Regions from separate parts of the Vogesella oryzagri genome, predicted to be linked through region 2. Evidence: predicted binding sites of a transcription regulator. Region 2 holds the regulator's gene; each other region holds the start of a gene.

Region 1 (4,006 bases), on a different contig from region 2:
GTACTGTCGGCGTCCAGGTTGAAGCTCCAGTCGATATTGGTGGTGGCCTTGGCCACGCCCTGCGCCAGGTTGGAAATGCTCAACGGCCCTTCGGCGCCGATTTCGTTGCCGAAGGAGTCCAGCTGGTAACCAGTCAGGAAGTAACCGTTGTTTTCAAAGTAGCCATCCTTGTTCAGCTTGAACTGGCCGTTACGGGTATAGGCAGACACACCATCACCCGATTCGGCGGAATTCACCTGGAAAAAGCCCGGGCCGGAAATCGCCAGATCCAGCGGGTTTTGCGTGGTGGTGACGTTACCCTGGAAAAAACTCTGCGCCACGTTCACCGTCTGCACACCAATACCCACCTGGGTATTGCTGATCGCCGACAGGCTGTTGGCGTAGATATCGGCAAACTCGGCACGCGATTGCTTGAAACCAACCGTATTGGCGTTGGCAACGTTGTTACCGATCACATCCAGCGATTTACTGGCTGCATTCAGACCACTCAGACCTTGCTGAAAACCCATGATTCTCTCCTCGAACGCTTAAGCCGTAATCAATTCCACATCCGACAGGCCAACTCGCTGTCCGGAAGAAAGAACCAACTGGGGTTGTCCACTTTCAAATGCCACCGCACTGACCATATAACCTTGCAACGACGTTGCCTCCACTGCCGCACCGGCGTTGCTGGCGCTCACCTGCACGCTGTAGCTGCCGTCCGCTACCGTCGCGCCATTCATGTCCTTGCCATCCCAGCTGTAGCTGAGCATGCCGGCATCGCCACCCGCGATATCCATCGAGCGCAGCAACTTGCCATTGCTGTCGCGGATATCGATCGACACCTTGTCCGCCGGAGCCGACAGCTTCAGCAAGCCGGGCGCCGCACCATCCTTCAAGTTGAGCGCATTACCCTCCGCCAGCACCTTCTTGCCGATGACGCTGACCGCCGCCATCGACTGGCTGGCCAGCTGCGAATCCATCATCACCTTCAGCGTCGAATTGAGCTTTTCCAGGCCGGACACGGTGCTGATCTGCGACATCTGCGTCGTCATCTGGCTGTTGTCCATCGGATTGAGCGGATCCTGCGACTTCATCTGGGTGGTCAGCAGCTTCAGGAAGCGGTTCTGGATCTCTTCGGCGGAGGTCACGTTGGCCGCATTGTTCGACTGGCTACTGCCGCCGTTGATCTGGTCCAGAACCGTCTGGTTGTACTTGGTATTAGCAATGGTGGACATCACACTCTCCCGGCATCAGCTTACTGCCCCAGCTGCAAAGTCTTTTGCAGCAGGGTCTTGGCGGTATTCACAATTTCGACGTTGGTCTGGTAGGAGCGCGAGGCGGAAATCATGTCTGCCATTTCTTCCACCAGATTGACGTTGGACATCTTCACGTAGCCGTTCTCGTCTGCCAGCGGGTGGCCCGGCTGGTACTTCATGCGGAACGGCGAGGTATCTTCCTCTACCGCAGTGACACGCACACCAGCCACCTGCGGCACGTCGGCCTTTACCGGCGTGGCGGTAAACACCGCATGGCGCGCACGATAGGGTTCGCCGGTAGAACTGGTGGAGCTTTCCGCGTTGGCGATATTACTGGCCACCAGGTTCAGGCGCATCGACTGCGCGGTCATCGCCGAGCCGGCAATATTGAAGACATTAGACAGAGACATGATTATTGGCCGCCCTTGATGGCATCCATCAGACCGCTGATACGGCGGCCGAGGAAAGTCAGCGTGCTTTGATACTTGAGCGCATTGTCGGTATAAGCCGCGCGCTCGATATCCATATCCACCGAGTTGCCGTCGATGCTGCGCTGTACCGCGCTGCGATACTGCAGCTCGCCACCCGCGGCCTGGCTGCCGCGGCCGTTCAGGTGGCGGCTATCGGTCAGCGCCATGCCCAGCGAACCATTCTGCTGGCTGGTCTGCGCCTGCAGCGCCTTGGCAAAATCGAAGTCAACCGCCTTGTAGCCGGGGGTGTCCGCGTTGGCGATATTGCCGGCAATCACCTCTGCCCGCGCGGCACGCAAATCCAGCGAGCGCTGCAGAAAGTCGAGTTGCTGGGACATCTTGTTCAACATGGCACGGCACCAGGGGTGGAATAGCCGCGTTTAAAGCACGATGCGTGCCAACATTTTTTGGTGATTAACCCTCAAGAAAATCAGGCTTCTGCCGACAGGCGCGGGCGGCGGCAAAGCGGCAGGCGGCAAGATTTGCCGCCCAGCCAAGCAAAACGCCACCGTTTGCCGGTGGCGTTGCTGCTCCCGCGCGGCGCTCAGCTACCTGGCAGGGTCAGCGCAACGGCGGGGAAGATGACGACAGACCGCCGCCATTACAGGAAAGACAAAGCCCGGCAGTGCCGGGCCGGTAGAACTTACTGTGCGACCCGCGGCAATCGCCGCAAGGTTGGCCGCATCAATCGTCGCTGCGAATTTCGAAATCGTGGGTAATGTCGGCGGTTTTGCCCAGCATGATGGAGGCAGAGCAGTATTTGTCCGCCGACAGCGAGATGGCGCGCTCCACCACCTCGGGCTTCAGGTTGCGGCCAACCACCACAAAGTGGAAGTGAATGCGGGTAAACACCTTGGGGTCGACCTCGGCACGCTCGGCATCCATTTCCACCCAGCAGTCACGCACGTCCTGGCGCGATTTTTTCAGGATGTTGATCACGTCGTAGCTGGTACAGCCGGCGGTACCCAGCAACAGCAATTCCATCGGGCGCGGGCCCAGATTGCGACCGCCGCCTTCCGGCGCGCCATCCATCACCACCGCATGGCCGCTACCGGTTTCCCCCATGAAACACACCCCGTCCACCCACTTCAATCTGGCCTTCATTGTTGTTCTCCGCTCAAAACAGGCGCCTAGCCTAACATTGCCGATTTGGGCGGACAAAGAATCACCGGTAAAATGAAAAGATTGATTTGTTTTGAAGCCCGATAATGCTTGTACTTGGTATTGAATCGTCCTGTGACGAAACCGGCGTCGCCCTGTACGACACCGAACGCGGCCTGATCGCCGACCAGCTGCACAGCCAGATGGCGATGCACGCCGAGTACGGCGGCGTGGTGCCGGAGCTGGCCAGCCGCGACCACATCCGCCGCATCCGCCCGCTGACCGACGCCTGCCTGGCCGATGCCGGCGTCAGCCTGCAGGATATCGACGCGGTGGCCTTTACTCAGGGCCCGGGCCTTGGCGGCGCGCTGCTGGTGGGCGCCAGCTTTGCCAATGCGCTGGCCTTCGGCCTGGGCAAGCCGGTGATTCCGGTGCACCACCTGGAAGGCCACCTGCTGTCGCCACTGCTGGCGGAGCCACGGCCAACGTTTCCGTTCCTGGCGCTGCTGGTTTCCGGCGGCCACACCCAGATCATGGCGGTGCGCGGCGTCGGCCAGTACGAAATCCTCGGCGAAACGCTGGACGATGCCGCCGGCGAAGCCTTCGACAAGACCGCCAAGCTGCTGGGACTGCCCTACCCCGGCGGCCCGCTGCTGTCGAAACTGGCCGAGGAAGGCGACCCGGCGCGCTTCACCCTGCCGCGGCCGATGCTGCGCTCCGGCGATCTGGACATGAGTTTTTCCGGCCTCAAGACCGCGGTACTGACGCTGAGCAAGCAGGTGCAAGCCGAGCATGGCGGCATCGACGAGCAGGCGCGCAAGGACATCTGCCGCGCGTTCCAGGAAGCCATCGTGGAGGTGCTGGTGAGCAAATGCCAGCAGGCGCTGAAGCAGACCGGCATGAGCCAGCTGGTGGTGGCCGGCGGCGTCGGCGCCAACAAACAGCTGCGCGCGGCACTGGATGCCGCCGCCAAGCGCCGCAAGTTCGCGGTGTATTACCCGCCCCTGAAACTGTGCACCGACAACGGCGCCATGATTGCCTTTGCCGGCGCCATGCGCCTGTCGCAGGCCCAGCCGGCCGGCAGCTTCACCGTGAAGCCACGCTGGGATCTGTCCAGCCTGCCGGCGGTATAACCCTGAATTTTTGCCACGGAACCCCACGGCAGCCACGGAAAACACCGCGCCCGCCCCCGACACC
Region 2 (4,006 bases):
TACTACGAAGGCGTGCACGACAAGCGTGGCGTGTTCGCCGAGCTGCTGGCCAAAACCGGCCTGCAAGCCGAACAGTGCGCCTATATCGGCGATGACGTGGTGGACTTGCCGGTAATGTCGCGCGTCGGCTTTGCCGTGGCAGTGCCGGATGCGCCCAGCTTCGTGCGCCAGCATGCCCACTTCGTTACCGGCAGCCAGGGCGGCAGCGGCGCGGTACGCGAGCTGTGCGAGCTGATCCTGCAGGCGCAGGGCAATTACGAACGGCTGATGGCGGCGTACCTGGCATGAAAAGTCGCGCCGGCAAACTGTTCCCGCTGGGCCTGCTGCTGGGCATGGGCCTGATCGCGTCCTGGCTCAATGTGCTGACGCAGTGGCAACAGCCGGTCCAGCGCGAGCTCAACCCGGACAAGCCGGAATACACCATCGAAGAAGTCAGCGCCAAGCGCTTCGACGAGCAGGGCCGCCCGTGGCAACAGCTCACGGCCACCCAGATGTGGAAGCTGCCCAAGGTGAACACGGTGTACTTTACCGAGCCGGAACTGCAGCAGTTCAGCCAAGGCCAGGCGGATTACCGCATTACTGCCGACAATGGCCGCTATAACAAACCGCAGGACGTCGCCGATTTCTCCGGCCGCGTACACCTGCAGCGCGCGCCGCAGGCCGGCAAGCCGGCCATGCACCTGCAAACGCCGTCGCTGCGCCTAGACAACCGCAGCCAGACTGCCAGCAACCATGCGCCGCTGGTCCTGGACTACGGCACCTCGCAGATCCGCGCGGTAGGCTTTATCTACAATCACCAAGCCGGGCAGCTGAAACTGCTGTCCCAAGTAAGGATGCACTATGCGCCATAGCCTGATGCTTGCACTGGCCCTGTGCTGTGCTGCGGCCAACGTTTACGCCGAAAAGGCAGACAGCAGCAAACCCATCGAACTGGCGGCGGATCGCGGTTCGCTGGACCAGAAACAGGGCATCAACATCCTGGAGGGCAATGTGGTCGCCACCCAGGGCACGCTCAGCATGCGTGCCGACAAGACCATTGTCACCCGCGACGCCCAGGGCAACCAGACGCTGCAGGCCTTTGGCAACCAGGCACAGTTCCGCCAGAAGCTGGACGGCAAGAACGAGTACATCGAAGGCCAGGCCAACCGCGTGGACTACACCAGTGTCACCAACCAGGTGGTGCTGACCGGCAAGGCGCGCGTGAAGCGCGGTGCCGATCTGGTGACCGGTGAGCAGATCACCTACAACACCGTGACCGAGATCTACCAGGTAATGGGTGGCAGCCCGGCCGCCAGCGGTGGCACCAAGGGCCGCGTGACCGTGATCATCCAGCCCAAGCCGCAGGACAAGCCATGACGCAAAGCCGCCTGAGCATCCAGCACCTGAAAAAAACCTTCAAGAAGCGCACCGTGGTGCAGGACGTGTCGATGGACATCGCCAGCGGTGAAGTCATCGGCCTGCTCGGCCCCAACGGTGCCGGCAAGACCACCAGCTTCTACATGGTGGTGGGTCTGGTCGCCGCCGATGCCGGTGACATCACCCTCAACGGCGACACCATTACCCACCTGCCCATCCACAAGCGCGCCCGCCTGGGGCTGGGTTATCTGCCGCAGGAAGCCTCCATCTTCCGCAAGATGACGGTGGAGGAAAACATCCTGGCGGTGCTGGAAGTGGCCGGCTATCGCGGCGAACAGCTGGAAAACGAGCTGCAACTGCTGCTGGACGATCTGCACATTGATCACCTGCGCGACAGCAATGCCATGGCGCTGTCCGGCGGTGAGCGCCGCCGGGTGGAAATCGCCCGCGTGCTGGCCACCCGTCCGCGCTTCATCCTGCTGGATGAACCGTTTGCCGGCGTCGACCCGATCGCGGTCATCGACATCCAGAAGATCATTTCCTTCCTCAAGGAACGCGGCATCGGTGTACTGATTACCGACCACAACGTGCGCGAGACCCTGCGCATCTGCGACCGCGCCTACATCATCTCCGAAGGCCGCGTGCTGGCTTCCGGCCTGCCCGCCGAACTGGTCAGCAACGAACAGGTGCGGCAGGTTTATCTTGGCGAGCACTTCCACCTGTAAAGCGGCATGAAACAGTCCCTGCAGCTAAAAGTCAGCCAGCAACTGACCCTGACCCCACAATTGCAGCAGTCGATCAAGCTGCTGCAAATGTCCACGCTCGACCTCTCCACCGAGCTGGAGCGCTACCTGCTGGAAAACCCGCTGCTGGAACGCGCCGACGGCGACAGCCAGAGCGAACACGAGCCGGCAGAGGCACAGGTCAGCAACGAAGCCAGCAGCGACAGCAGCAGCACTGAAGACAGCCCGCGCGAGCGCGATGAAATGGAGCTGGGCGACTGGGGCAGCGGCGGCGGTGGCAGCGGCCGTGATGACGACGACGAATTCGACCCCATTCTCAACACCCCGTGCCGCCCGACGCTGCGCGAGCACTTGGCGGCACAGATCGGCGAAATGCCGTTGAGCCGCCGCGACAGCGCACTGCTGACCCTGCTGATCGAGGAGCTGGACGAAGACGGCTACCTCACCACGCCGCTGGACGAATTTGCCGCCAGCCTGCCGCTGGAACTGGACGTCGACACCGACGAGCTGGAGTACCTGCGCAAGCTGCTGCTGCAGTTCGAGCCGGTCGGCATCGGCAGCCGGCAGCTTGCCGAATTCTTGCAACTGCAGTTGGCCGCATTGCCGACATCCACGCCGTCACGCGAACTGGCGACCACCCTGGTGCGCGAGCACCTGGCCCTGTTGGGCAACCGCGACTTTGTACGCCTGAAGAAACTGCTGAACGTGGGCGAGGCCGAACTGCGCGCCGCCCACCAGCTGATCTCCACCCTGCGGCCGCGGCCGACCAGCGGTTTCGACCAGGGCGAGACCCACTACGTGGTGCCGGATATCCACGTTGTCCGCCGCCGTGGCCGCTGGGTCGCCCAGCTCAACCGCAGCGTGCTGCCGAAACTGCAGGTCAACCAGCTCTATGCCGGCATGCTGCAACAGCGCGACAGCAGCCACAACCTCAGCGGCCAATTGCAGGAGGCGCGCTGGCTGGTGAAAAACATCCAGCAGCGATTTGACACCATCCTGAAAGTGTCGGAAGCTATCGTTGACAGGCAACAGGCGTTCTTTGAACACGGCGAAGTGGCAATGCGGTCCCTGATTCTGCGAGACATCGCGGATGAGCTGGGGCTGCATGAGTCAACGATTTCCAGGGTCACAACCCAGAAATACCTGCTGTGCAGCCGTGGCCTGTTCGAGCTCAAGTATTTCTTCGGTAATGCGCTGGAAACCGACAGTGGCGGCGAATGCTCCGCCACGGCCATCAAGGCGCATATCCGCCAGATTATCGATGCGGAAGACAGCAAAAAACCGCTGTCCGATAGTGCCATCGCCGATCGTCTCACGGCACAGGGCATACAGGTTGCCAGGCGCACCGTAGCCAAGTATCGTGAAGCTATGCAGATACCGCCAGTTAACCTTCGCAAAGCACTATAAGAGTGCTACGAAAACCCGGTACGGCCAGCCCGACCGTATCGTCAACAGAAGGAGTCAGGGTATGAACCTCAAAATTACCGGTCTACACCTCGAAGTTACCCCCGCCCTGCGCGATTTCATCGAGAGCAAACTGGAACGCATCACCCGTCACGTTGATAATGTTATCGGCGTAACCGTGACGCTGTCCGTGGATAAACTGGTACAAAAAGCGGAGGTCAATGTGCATCTGGCCGGCAAGGACATCCATGTCGAGGCAAACGATTCCGACATGTACGCCGCCATTGATTCCCTGATGGACAAACTGGACCGTCAGGTACTGAAGTTCAAGGAAAAACAGGGGGAGCATCGTAGTATTGCGCCACAGGCTGACGCCGCCGACGCGGCACTGTAAACCAGTCGCCAGCACAAATAACAACGGGAGCCACAGGCTCCCGTTTTTGCTGGCCTCCAGACACGCTGTTGCTATGGAAAACGGCGGACTCAGCGTAGAATGGCCGACG
Region 3 (4,006 bases), on a different contig from region 2:
TGTCGGCGCGTTCCAGGAAGGTGCCGAGGCGGATGAAGGAAAACGCGTCGTTGCGCTGGATGGTGCCATAGGTGGTGCCGCGGAACAGGTGCGAGCGCTCCTTCACCCAGTCGAAGAAGCCGGCCAGCGGTCGGCCCTCGGCCGCCATCTGCCGTGCTTCCAGCCAGCTGGCGTTGATGTTTTCCCACATCTCGCCGGTGATCTTGCCGCGCACGGCGTGGGCGTTTTCGCGGGCGTATTTCAGGCAGCTGATGATGCTGGCCGGGTTGGCCGCATCGAAGGTCATGAAGTGCAGCACGTCGGCGGCGGCAAGCTGCGGGTGGCGGGCGCGGCAGGCGTCCAGTGCGCCGGTGGTGGCCAGCGCGGCGGCAATGTCGGCGCCGCCGCGGGATTGCGGCAGCAGCGACAGGCTGTGGGTCACGTCCAGCAGGCGCGCCAGGTTTTCGGCGCGCTCCATGTAGCGGCTCATCCAGTACAGCTGGGAAGCGGTGCGCGAGAGCATCATGATCAGTCCTCCAGAATCCAGGTGTCCTTGGTGCCGCCGCCCTGCGACGAGTTCACCACCAGCGAGCCTTGCTTCAGCGCCACGCGGGTCAGCCCGCCGGCCACCATGCTGATTTCGCGGCCGGACAGCACGAAGGGGCGCAGGTCGATGTGGCGCGGCGCGATGCCGGCTTCCACGAAGGTGGGGCAGGACGACAGGCACAGCGTGGGCTGCGCGATGTAGTTGGCCGGGTCGGCGAGGATGCGCTGGCGAAAGTCCTCGATCTCGGCGCTGCTGGCGGCCGGGCCGATCAGCATGCCGTAACCGCCGGCGCCGTGGACTTCCTTCACCACCAGCTCGGCCAGGTTGTTCAGCACGTGGTCCAGCTCCGCCGGGCGGCGGCACATCCAGGTGGGCACGTTCTGCAGCAGCGGCTCCTCGCTCAGGTAGAAGCGGATCATGTCCGGCACGTAGGGGTAGATGGATTTGTCGTCCGCCACGCCGGTGCCGATGGCATTGGCCAGGATCACGCCGCCGCTGCGGTAGACCGACAGCAGCCCCGGCACGCCCAGCATGCTGTCGGCGCGGAAGGCAAGCGGGTCGAGGAAGGCGTCGTCGATGCGGCGGTAGATCACGTCCACCTGCTTGTGGCCGGCGGTGGTGCGCATGTACACGCGGTTGTGCTTCACGAACAGGTCCTGGCCTTCCACCAGTTCCACCCCCATCTGCTGCGCCAGGAAGGCGTGCTCGAAGTAGGCACTGTTGTGGTGGCCGGGGGTGAGCACCACCACGGTGGGGTTTTCCGCCAGGCTGGCGTGGCGCAGGGTGTTCAGCAGCAGGGTGGGGTAGTGCTGCACCGGTGCCACCGCGTGGCTGGCGAACAGTTCCGGGAACAGCCGCATCATCATCTTGCGGTTTTCCAGCATGTAGGACACGCCGGATGGCACGCGCAGATTGTCTTCCAGCACGTAGAAGTTGCCGTCGTTGTGGCGGATCACGTCCACGCCGGTGATGTGCGCATAGATGCGGTGCGGCAGGTCCAGCCCCTGCATCGCCGGCTGGTACTGGCTGTTGGAAAACACCTGCTCGGCCGGGATGATGCCGGCCTTCACGATGTGCTGCTCGTGGTAGATGTCGTGCAGGAAGGCGTTCAGCGCGGTGACGCGCTGGCGCATGCCGGCTTCCAGGGTGCGCCAGTCGCTGGCGGGGATGATGCGCGGCACGCTGTCGAAGGGAATCAGCCGCTCGGCGCCGGAATCGTCGCCGTACACGGCGAAGGTGATGCCGACGCGGTGGAACATCAGGTCGGCTTCGGCGCGCTTGCGGGCCAGGGTTTGCGGCGACTGCGAGTGCAGCCAGTGGGCAAAGTCGCGGTAGTGCGGGCGGATACCACCGCTGGCGAGCAGCATTTCGTCATAGTGGTGCGCTTCGGGCAAGGTCAGGGCATGCATGGCGCGGTCTCCTGCTGTTCATCGTCATGACTGGTTCAGCAAGGGCTGTGCCAGTGTCTGTGGCGGGAAGCGGCGGGCAACGATCCCGATTGTGCCCCGAAATGATGCAGGCATTGGACGGGCGGCTAGTCAGGCGTCATGCTGGTGCGCGATGCCCCTGTTTGGCTCATGGTGTTGTCGATTGCGGCAGCTTGTCACACTGGAATACGAGCTCGTATATTGATGCCGTGCTGTTATCGAAATGCCACTCCCCATGCATTCAGCCTTGAGTAGTACCCCGACCGCCAGCAGTGCGGTGCCCTTGGCGAACGGCTTTTACCAGCCGTTGCCGCTAACCGTGTTGCGGACGCCATCCCGCGGGCGCTGGCAGCTGGCGCTGGCCTGGCTGCTGTCGCTGGCCACCTGTCTGTGGCTGGGCGTGGTGCAGCTGTACGGGGGCTGGTATGGCTACAGCGTGAGTTATGGCGGGCTGTCATTCGTGGTCAGCATCTACCCGCCGCTGACCATCGCCACGCTGTGGGTGCTGTGGTTCGGCTACGTCTGGGGCGCGAGCCTGGCCTACCTTTCCACGCTGCTGGTGGCCTTTCTGTCCGGCCTGCCGCCCGGCTGGGCGCTGCTGTTTGCCTTTGCCAACCCGCTGGGACTGCTGGTGATGGCGCTGGTGTACCAGCATGTGAATGTGCGCTATGTGCCGTCGTCGCTGGCATCGTTGCTGTTCTTCGTCACTATCTGCTTCATTTCTGCGGTATCCAGCGCCACCGGTTCGTTCATCTGGAGCTATAGCAACAAGCTGTCGGCGATGGGCGCGTTCGCGGTGTGGCAGGGCTGGTGGTCCGGCAACTTTCTGCAAAGCATCACCACCTGCGGCCCACTGTTGTTGCTGACGCCGTGGCTGCTGCGCTGGCGGCAGCAACGTTGGCCGCAGGCCGCGGGCCAGTCACCATTGCAGCCGCGCTGGGCGCTGCTGGTGGCGCTGACATCGCTGGGCGGGGTGCTGGCCTTCCTGTGGCTGTCGTTTCTGCTGGCCGACCGCAGCGTGATGACCATGGGCGGCGACAGCTCCGGTGCCTGGCAGCAGCGCGCACTGCTGTATCGCGATTCGGCGATGTCGGTGTACTGGGTGCTGTCGGTGCTGCTGCTGGCGCTGGTGTTCCTCGGCTATCGCTTTTTCATGCAGCGCACGCTGCAGCTCAAATTGGCGGCGGAGCGGGTGGCCTACGAGCGCGATCTGGCGCTGCGCCGCCAGGGCGAGGCCGAAGTGGCGCGCAATGCACTGCACCAGCTCAACCTGGAATTGGCGGTGCGCATGAGCGAGGTGGAGCAGCTGCAGGCGCAGCTGCATGAACAGGCCAGCCGCGATCCGCTGACCGGGCTGTACAACCGCCGCTATCTGCATCAGCGCCTGCCACAGCTGTTGCAGCGGGCGCAGCGCGGCGGGCAGGCATTGTGCGTGGTGCTGATCGATCTGGATCATTTCAAGGCGGTCAACGATCAACACGGCCACGCCAGCGGCGATGCGGTGCTCAAGCTGTTTGCCGGCCTGTTTGCCGGCTTGCTGCAGCCGGAGGACATCGTCGCCCGCTACGGTGGCGAGGAGTTCTGCCTGGTGCTGCCGCAGCGCACGCCGGACGAGGTGGAGGTGCTGTTGCGCGCGTTGCAGGCGGCCTACAGTGGCAGCCGCCTGCCGTGTGCCAGTGGTGAATTGCGCGGCTTGTCTTTTTCCGCTGGCATCGCGCTGGCGCAAGGCGGACAGGATAGCGAGGACAGCCTGCTGCAGCAGGCGGATGCGGCGCTGTATCAGGCCAAGGCCGCGGGGCGCAACGGCTGGCGCCAGTATCTGCCGGCCGTGGTCTAGCGCACTGCCGCTGGTTGGCCCCTTCCACCCGCTGCCCCGGCAGCGGGTTTTGTTTTCTGGGCCGCCGGCGGCAGCAAGGTTGGCCGCATGCGCCGGCTGGTGGTGATTGCGGATACAAAAATGCCCCGCACGGGCGGGGCACAAGCAGACAGAGGAGAGAGAGCCGCGGCAGGAGCAGGCCCTGCCGCGTCAGTGCCATCAGGCGGCGGCGATGGC
Region 4 (4,006 bases), 100 kb from region 2:
CCAAGGTTGGCCGCACTGCGCGCCAGAAAGTGGCGCGTCAGCAGCGGGATGTCTTCGCTGCGTTCGCGCAGCGCCGGCAGCCGCAGGCGGATCACGTTCAGGCGGTGGAACAGGTCTTCGCGGAATTTGCCCTGTTTGACGTGTTCTTCCAGGTTCTGGTGGGTGGCGGCAATCACCCGCACATTGGCCTTGATCGGGGTGTGGCCGCCGACGCGGTAGAAGTGGCCATCGGACAGCACGCGCAGTAGCCGGGTCTGCAGCTCGGTGGGCATGTCGCCGATTTCATCCAGGAACAGCGTACCGCCCTCGGCCTCCTCGAAGCGGCCGCGACGGGTGCCCAGCGCGCCGGTGAAGGCGCCTTTCTCGTGGCCGAACAGTTCCGATTCCAGCAGGTCTTTCGGAATCGCCGCGGTGTTCAGCGCGATGAACGGCTTGCCAGCGCGCACCGAATGGCGATGCAGCGCCTCGGCCACCCGCTCCTTGCCAGAGCCGGATTCGCCGGTGATCAGCACCGTGACGCTGGACTGGCTCAGGCGGCCGATGGCGCGGAACACGTCCTGCATCGCCGGCGCCTGTCCCAGCAGGGTGGGCATGTCCACTTCCGCTTCGCCGGCGTTGTCGCCGCTGCGGCTTTCCGCCAGCGCACGTTCGATCAGCGCGACGGCCTGATCGACGTCGAACGGCTTGGGCAGGTATTCGAAGGCGCCGCCCTGGAACGCCGCCACTGCGGAATCCAGGTCGGAATGGGCGGTCATCACGATCACCGGCAGCGACGGGTGCTCCTGTTTGACCTTGGCCAGAAACTTCAGCCCGTCGGTGCCGGGCATGCGGATGTCGCTGATGATGACGCTGGGGGTGGCGTCGTACAGCGCGTTGAGCGCGTCGTCGGCGCTGGGAAAGCTCACATAGGCAATGCCGCTGCGCGCCAGGGACTTTTCCAGTACCCAGCGAATGGCTTTGTCGTCGTCGATGATCCAGACTGTTTGCGTCATGCTTGGCTTGCCTTTGGTTATTGATCCGGGCCGAATGGCAGCAATACGGTGAAGCAGGTGTTGCCGGGCCGGGAGTCGAATTCGATGGTGCCGCCGTGCTGGTGCACGAAGGTTTGCGCCAGGGTCAGCCCCAGGCCGGTGCCCTCGGCGCGGCCGGTAATCAGCGGATAGAACACGTGTTCGCGGATTTCTTCCGGGATGCCGGGGCCGTTGTCGATGATCTGCAATTTCAGTGCCAGGTTATGGCGTTTGCGTGCCAGGGTGACCTGGCGTGCCACGCGGGTGCGCAGGATCAGCTCGCCGCTGCCCTTCATTGCCTGCACCGCGTTCTTGCCGATGTTCAGTACCACCTGGATCAGCTGCTCCTTGTCGGCGGCCAACTGTGGCAGGCTGATGTCGTAGTCGCGGCGGATGCTCAGCTGTTGCGGGTATTCCGCCAGCAGGATGCTGCGTACCCGCTCCAGCACTTCGTGGATGTTCACGTCGCTGGCGACGTGGCGGCGGTGTGGCGCTAGCAGCCGGTCCACCAGGTGCTGCAGCCGCAGCGCCTCCTCGCGGATCACTCCGGTGTATTCCAGCAGCTCCGGGCGGTCGGCAATTTCGTGCTCCAGCAGCTGTGCCGCGCCGCGGATACCGCCCAATGGATTCTTGATTTCATGCGCCAGATTGCGGATCAGCTCACGGTTGGCCTGTTGCTGCAGCAGGTGGCGTTCTTCGTTGACGATGCGCAGCTGCTGGTCGATGGGGCGCATTTCCAGCAATGCCAGCCGCGGCGGGCTATCGATGGGGGTGACGGTGAGGCCGACGTGGATGGCTTCGTCGCCGTCCGGCAGCAGTTCCAGATCGTGCTCGATGAAGCTGCCGGCGTGGTCCAGCGCCATCTGCACCGCGTTGCGCAGCGCCTTGCTGTTGTGGAAGCGTTCGTACAGGGTGAGCTTTTTCAGCTCTTTGTGACTGATGCCAAGCAGGTCTTCACAGGCCGGATTGACGAAGTGCAGCTGGCCGCTGCGCTCGACGATCAATACCGGGGTATCGAGCAGTTCCAGGCCGGAATAAGCGTGCGTTGTCATGTGACGGATGCCCGATGTTGGTGTGGCAGGCAACTAGCAAGAAGCAAGCCCGCCGCTGGGCTGCTACAGAATAGTGCAGCAGTGTTTCATGCACTAGTTTAGTGCATTCAGCCGCCCAGTTCCCGGGTCAGTGCATCGATATTGCGCTCGCGATCGGTGACTTCGTCGCGCAGCCGCTGTAGTTGCTCGGGTTTCTGCCCCGTTTTGCGCTGTGCGTCCTGCAGTGTGCTGCGGGCGGTGGCCAGTGCCTGGCGCTCGTTGGCAAGCTCGGTTTCCAGAATGCGGCGCCGGCCGGCATCGCGCTGGCGCTGGGTGCCGGCATCGATCGACGGCATGCCGGGAGCAGACGCCGCCGGTTGGGTCGCGGCGGTCTTGCGGCGTGGGCTGCCGCTGGTTGCCGGGGCATTGGGGCTGACCATGATGGCCTTGGCGCCAGCCTTGGGGACATTGGTGAAGGTGACGTGCCCGTCCGGATCGACATATTTGTAGATGGTGTCGGCTTGGGTGGCGCCGCAGCAGGCGGCAAGCAGCAGGGCAGTCAGGTAGCGTGGCATCGGGGTGTTCGGCAGGAATCCTGCGTGGATGATAGTCAATTGCCCGGCTGGCGTCATGTTGGCCGCAACCGGCCGGACATGAAAAACCCCGCACCGTTGCCGGTGCGGGGTGGCTGTAACGCGGGGTCGAGTCGCTTCAGCGAGTAGTACACGGGTGTAGGCAAATCAATGGTCACAGGCGGTAGTGAATAAAACGGGGGCAAAACGGGGGCAATTAGGAGTGAAGCACCGTTGTGGTGCATTTGCCGACTGGGTACGTACGGTGTTGATTTGACGGTAGCCATCGCTGGGCAAGTCTCCAATTGAGCGTCTTCAGCTCCGCAACCAACCCCGTAGCATCGGACTGCTGATGCTGGTGACTATCAGACCAGTTTGTAGCGCGTTTGCTGTGGGGGGCCAGATGGGATAGTGCGACACCAAGGCTGCCACTAACCAGTTTCACTGGCCGTTCTTCGGTAACAAGGGCGGATATGCACCATGCCAACGAATTTTTCGTGTAATCAGAGGCATTATGGGGTGTTCAGTGTGCATGTTCACGACGCAATTCAAAAGATAGCTGATCATAGGTCGTCAATTGCTTTTGTGATTGCAGTAATTTCCTTTAGGTACATTTCTTTTTTGAATTCACTCCTTATGATTGCTTCTAGTACCTGTGTTTCATTTAGTGAATATTTTTCAGCTAATGATGCTAGTTTTTTAGCTGTTTCAGTTTTTACTGATAACCCAAGTTGCTTTGTGAGGCCGCTGCTTCTTCGGCGCTGTTGATTCCATGATTTTCTGGCGGCGTTCAAGATGGAATCGCAGAATCCCAGTTGGTTTCTGTTTTTAGCAATATACACTTTTGCATTATTTCTCCCTTTGATGAAAGTATTAAATCGCCCTTTGCTTATCTTTTCTATGGCGTTCTCTATGTGTACTGTTTTTTCTGCCTCTAAATCTGCTTGGGCTTCCATCCAACTTAGTAGTTTTTTTATTTTTAAATACTCTTGATCAATTTTGTTTTTTAGCTTATCTAAGCTGTCAGTGTTTAACGTGTATATGTCAAGTAGGCAAGTTGTTTTTTCAGATGGCGATATGTTATTTATTCTTGATATGAATCGATAAATTTCTTCTGGTCTAGTGTTTGTAGTTGCGGAATTGTTTGTGTCTGAATGATATTTCTCCTCTTCTACTATGATGTCTAAAACTAATTCGGGATACCATTCCGCAGGGATCGTCCACGAAATGTCATTAGTACTAATTTCAAAAAGCCTAAAAACAAGATCGCCAAAATCCATGTTTTCTTTGTTTTGGGCTAATTGGGTGGTTATTTCACTTATGACAATGTTGTCATTGTAGGTGCTGGCCATAGCTACTCTTTCACCTAGGTTTACCCATGTTGCCCAGCTGT

What was found. The regulator sigma-54, encoded in region 2, starts transcription at its own class of promoters, with help from an activator protein. The targets are predictions, from matches to a motif close to CTGGCACGCTTCATGCTT.
Region 1: a site for sigma-54 is predicted at 2,092-2,109, ahead of flgB (flagellar basal body rod protein FlgB). Genes of this name have one in related genera too.
Region 3: a site for sigma-54 is predicted at 1,972-1,989, ahead of ABNW52_RS06710 (circularly permuted type 2 ATP-grasp protein). Genes of this name have one in related genera too.
Region 4: a site for sigma-54 is predicted at 2,097-2,114, ahead of glnL (nitrogen regulation protein NR(II)). Genes of this name have one in related genera too.

The regions. Positions count from the first base shown of each region.
Region 1 is NZ_JBEFLD010000001.1:480,078-484,083, reverse strand. It holds gene flgE (flagellar hook protein FlgE) at 1-509, opposite strand, end outside; gene ABNW52_RS02400 (flagellar hook assembly protein FlgD) at 528-1,217, opposite strand; gene flgC (flagellar basal body rod protein FlgC) at 1,238-1,648, opposite strand; gene flgB (flagellar basal body rod protein FlgB) at 1,651-2,046, opposite strand; gene ABNW52_RS02385 (OsmC family protein) at 2,393-2,812, opposite strand; gene tsaD (tRNA (adenosine(37)-N6)-threonylcarbamoyltransferase complex transferase subunit TsaD) at 2,917-3,942, shown strand.
Region 2 is NZ_JBEFLD010000008.1:107,856-111,861, forward strand. It holds gene kdsC (3-deoxy-manno-octulosonate-8-phosphatase KdsC) at 1-288, shown strand, start outside; gene lptC (LPS export ABC transporter periplasmic protein LptC) at 285-851, shown strand; gene lptA (lipopolysaccharide transport periplasmic protein LptA) at 841-1,356, shown strand; gene lptB (LPS export ABC transporter ATP-binding protein) at 1,353-2,081, shown strand; gene ABNW52_RS15425 (RNA polymerase factor sigma-54) at 2,088-3,506, shown strand; gene hpf (ribosome hibernation-promoting factor, HPF/YfiA family) at 3,568-3,897, shown strand.
Region 3 is NZ_JBEFLD010000003.1:307,464-311,469, forward strand. It holds gene ABNW52_RS06705 (alpha-E domain-containing protein) at 1-505, opposite strand, end outside; gene ABNW52_RS06710 (circularly permuted type 2 ATP-grasp protein) at 508-1,935, opposite strand; gene ABNW52_RS06715 (sensor domain-containing diguanylate cyclase) at 2,201-3,790, shown strand; gene ABNW52_RS06720 (FMN-dependent NADH-azoreductase) at 3,989-4,006, opposite strand, start outside.
Region 4 is NZ_JBEFLD010000008.1:210,308-214,313, reverse strand. It holds gene ntrC (nitrogen regulation protein NR(I)) at 1-992, opposite strand, end outside; gene glnL (nitrogen regulation protein NR(II)) at 1,010-2,062, opposite strand; gene ABNW52_RS15910 (DUF4124 domain-containing protein) at 2,170-2,655, opposite strand; gene ABNW52_RS15905 (hypothetical protein) at 3,177-4,006, opposite strand, start outside.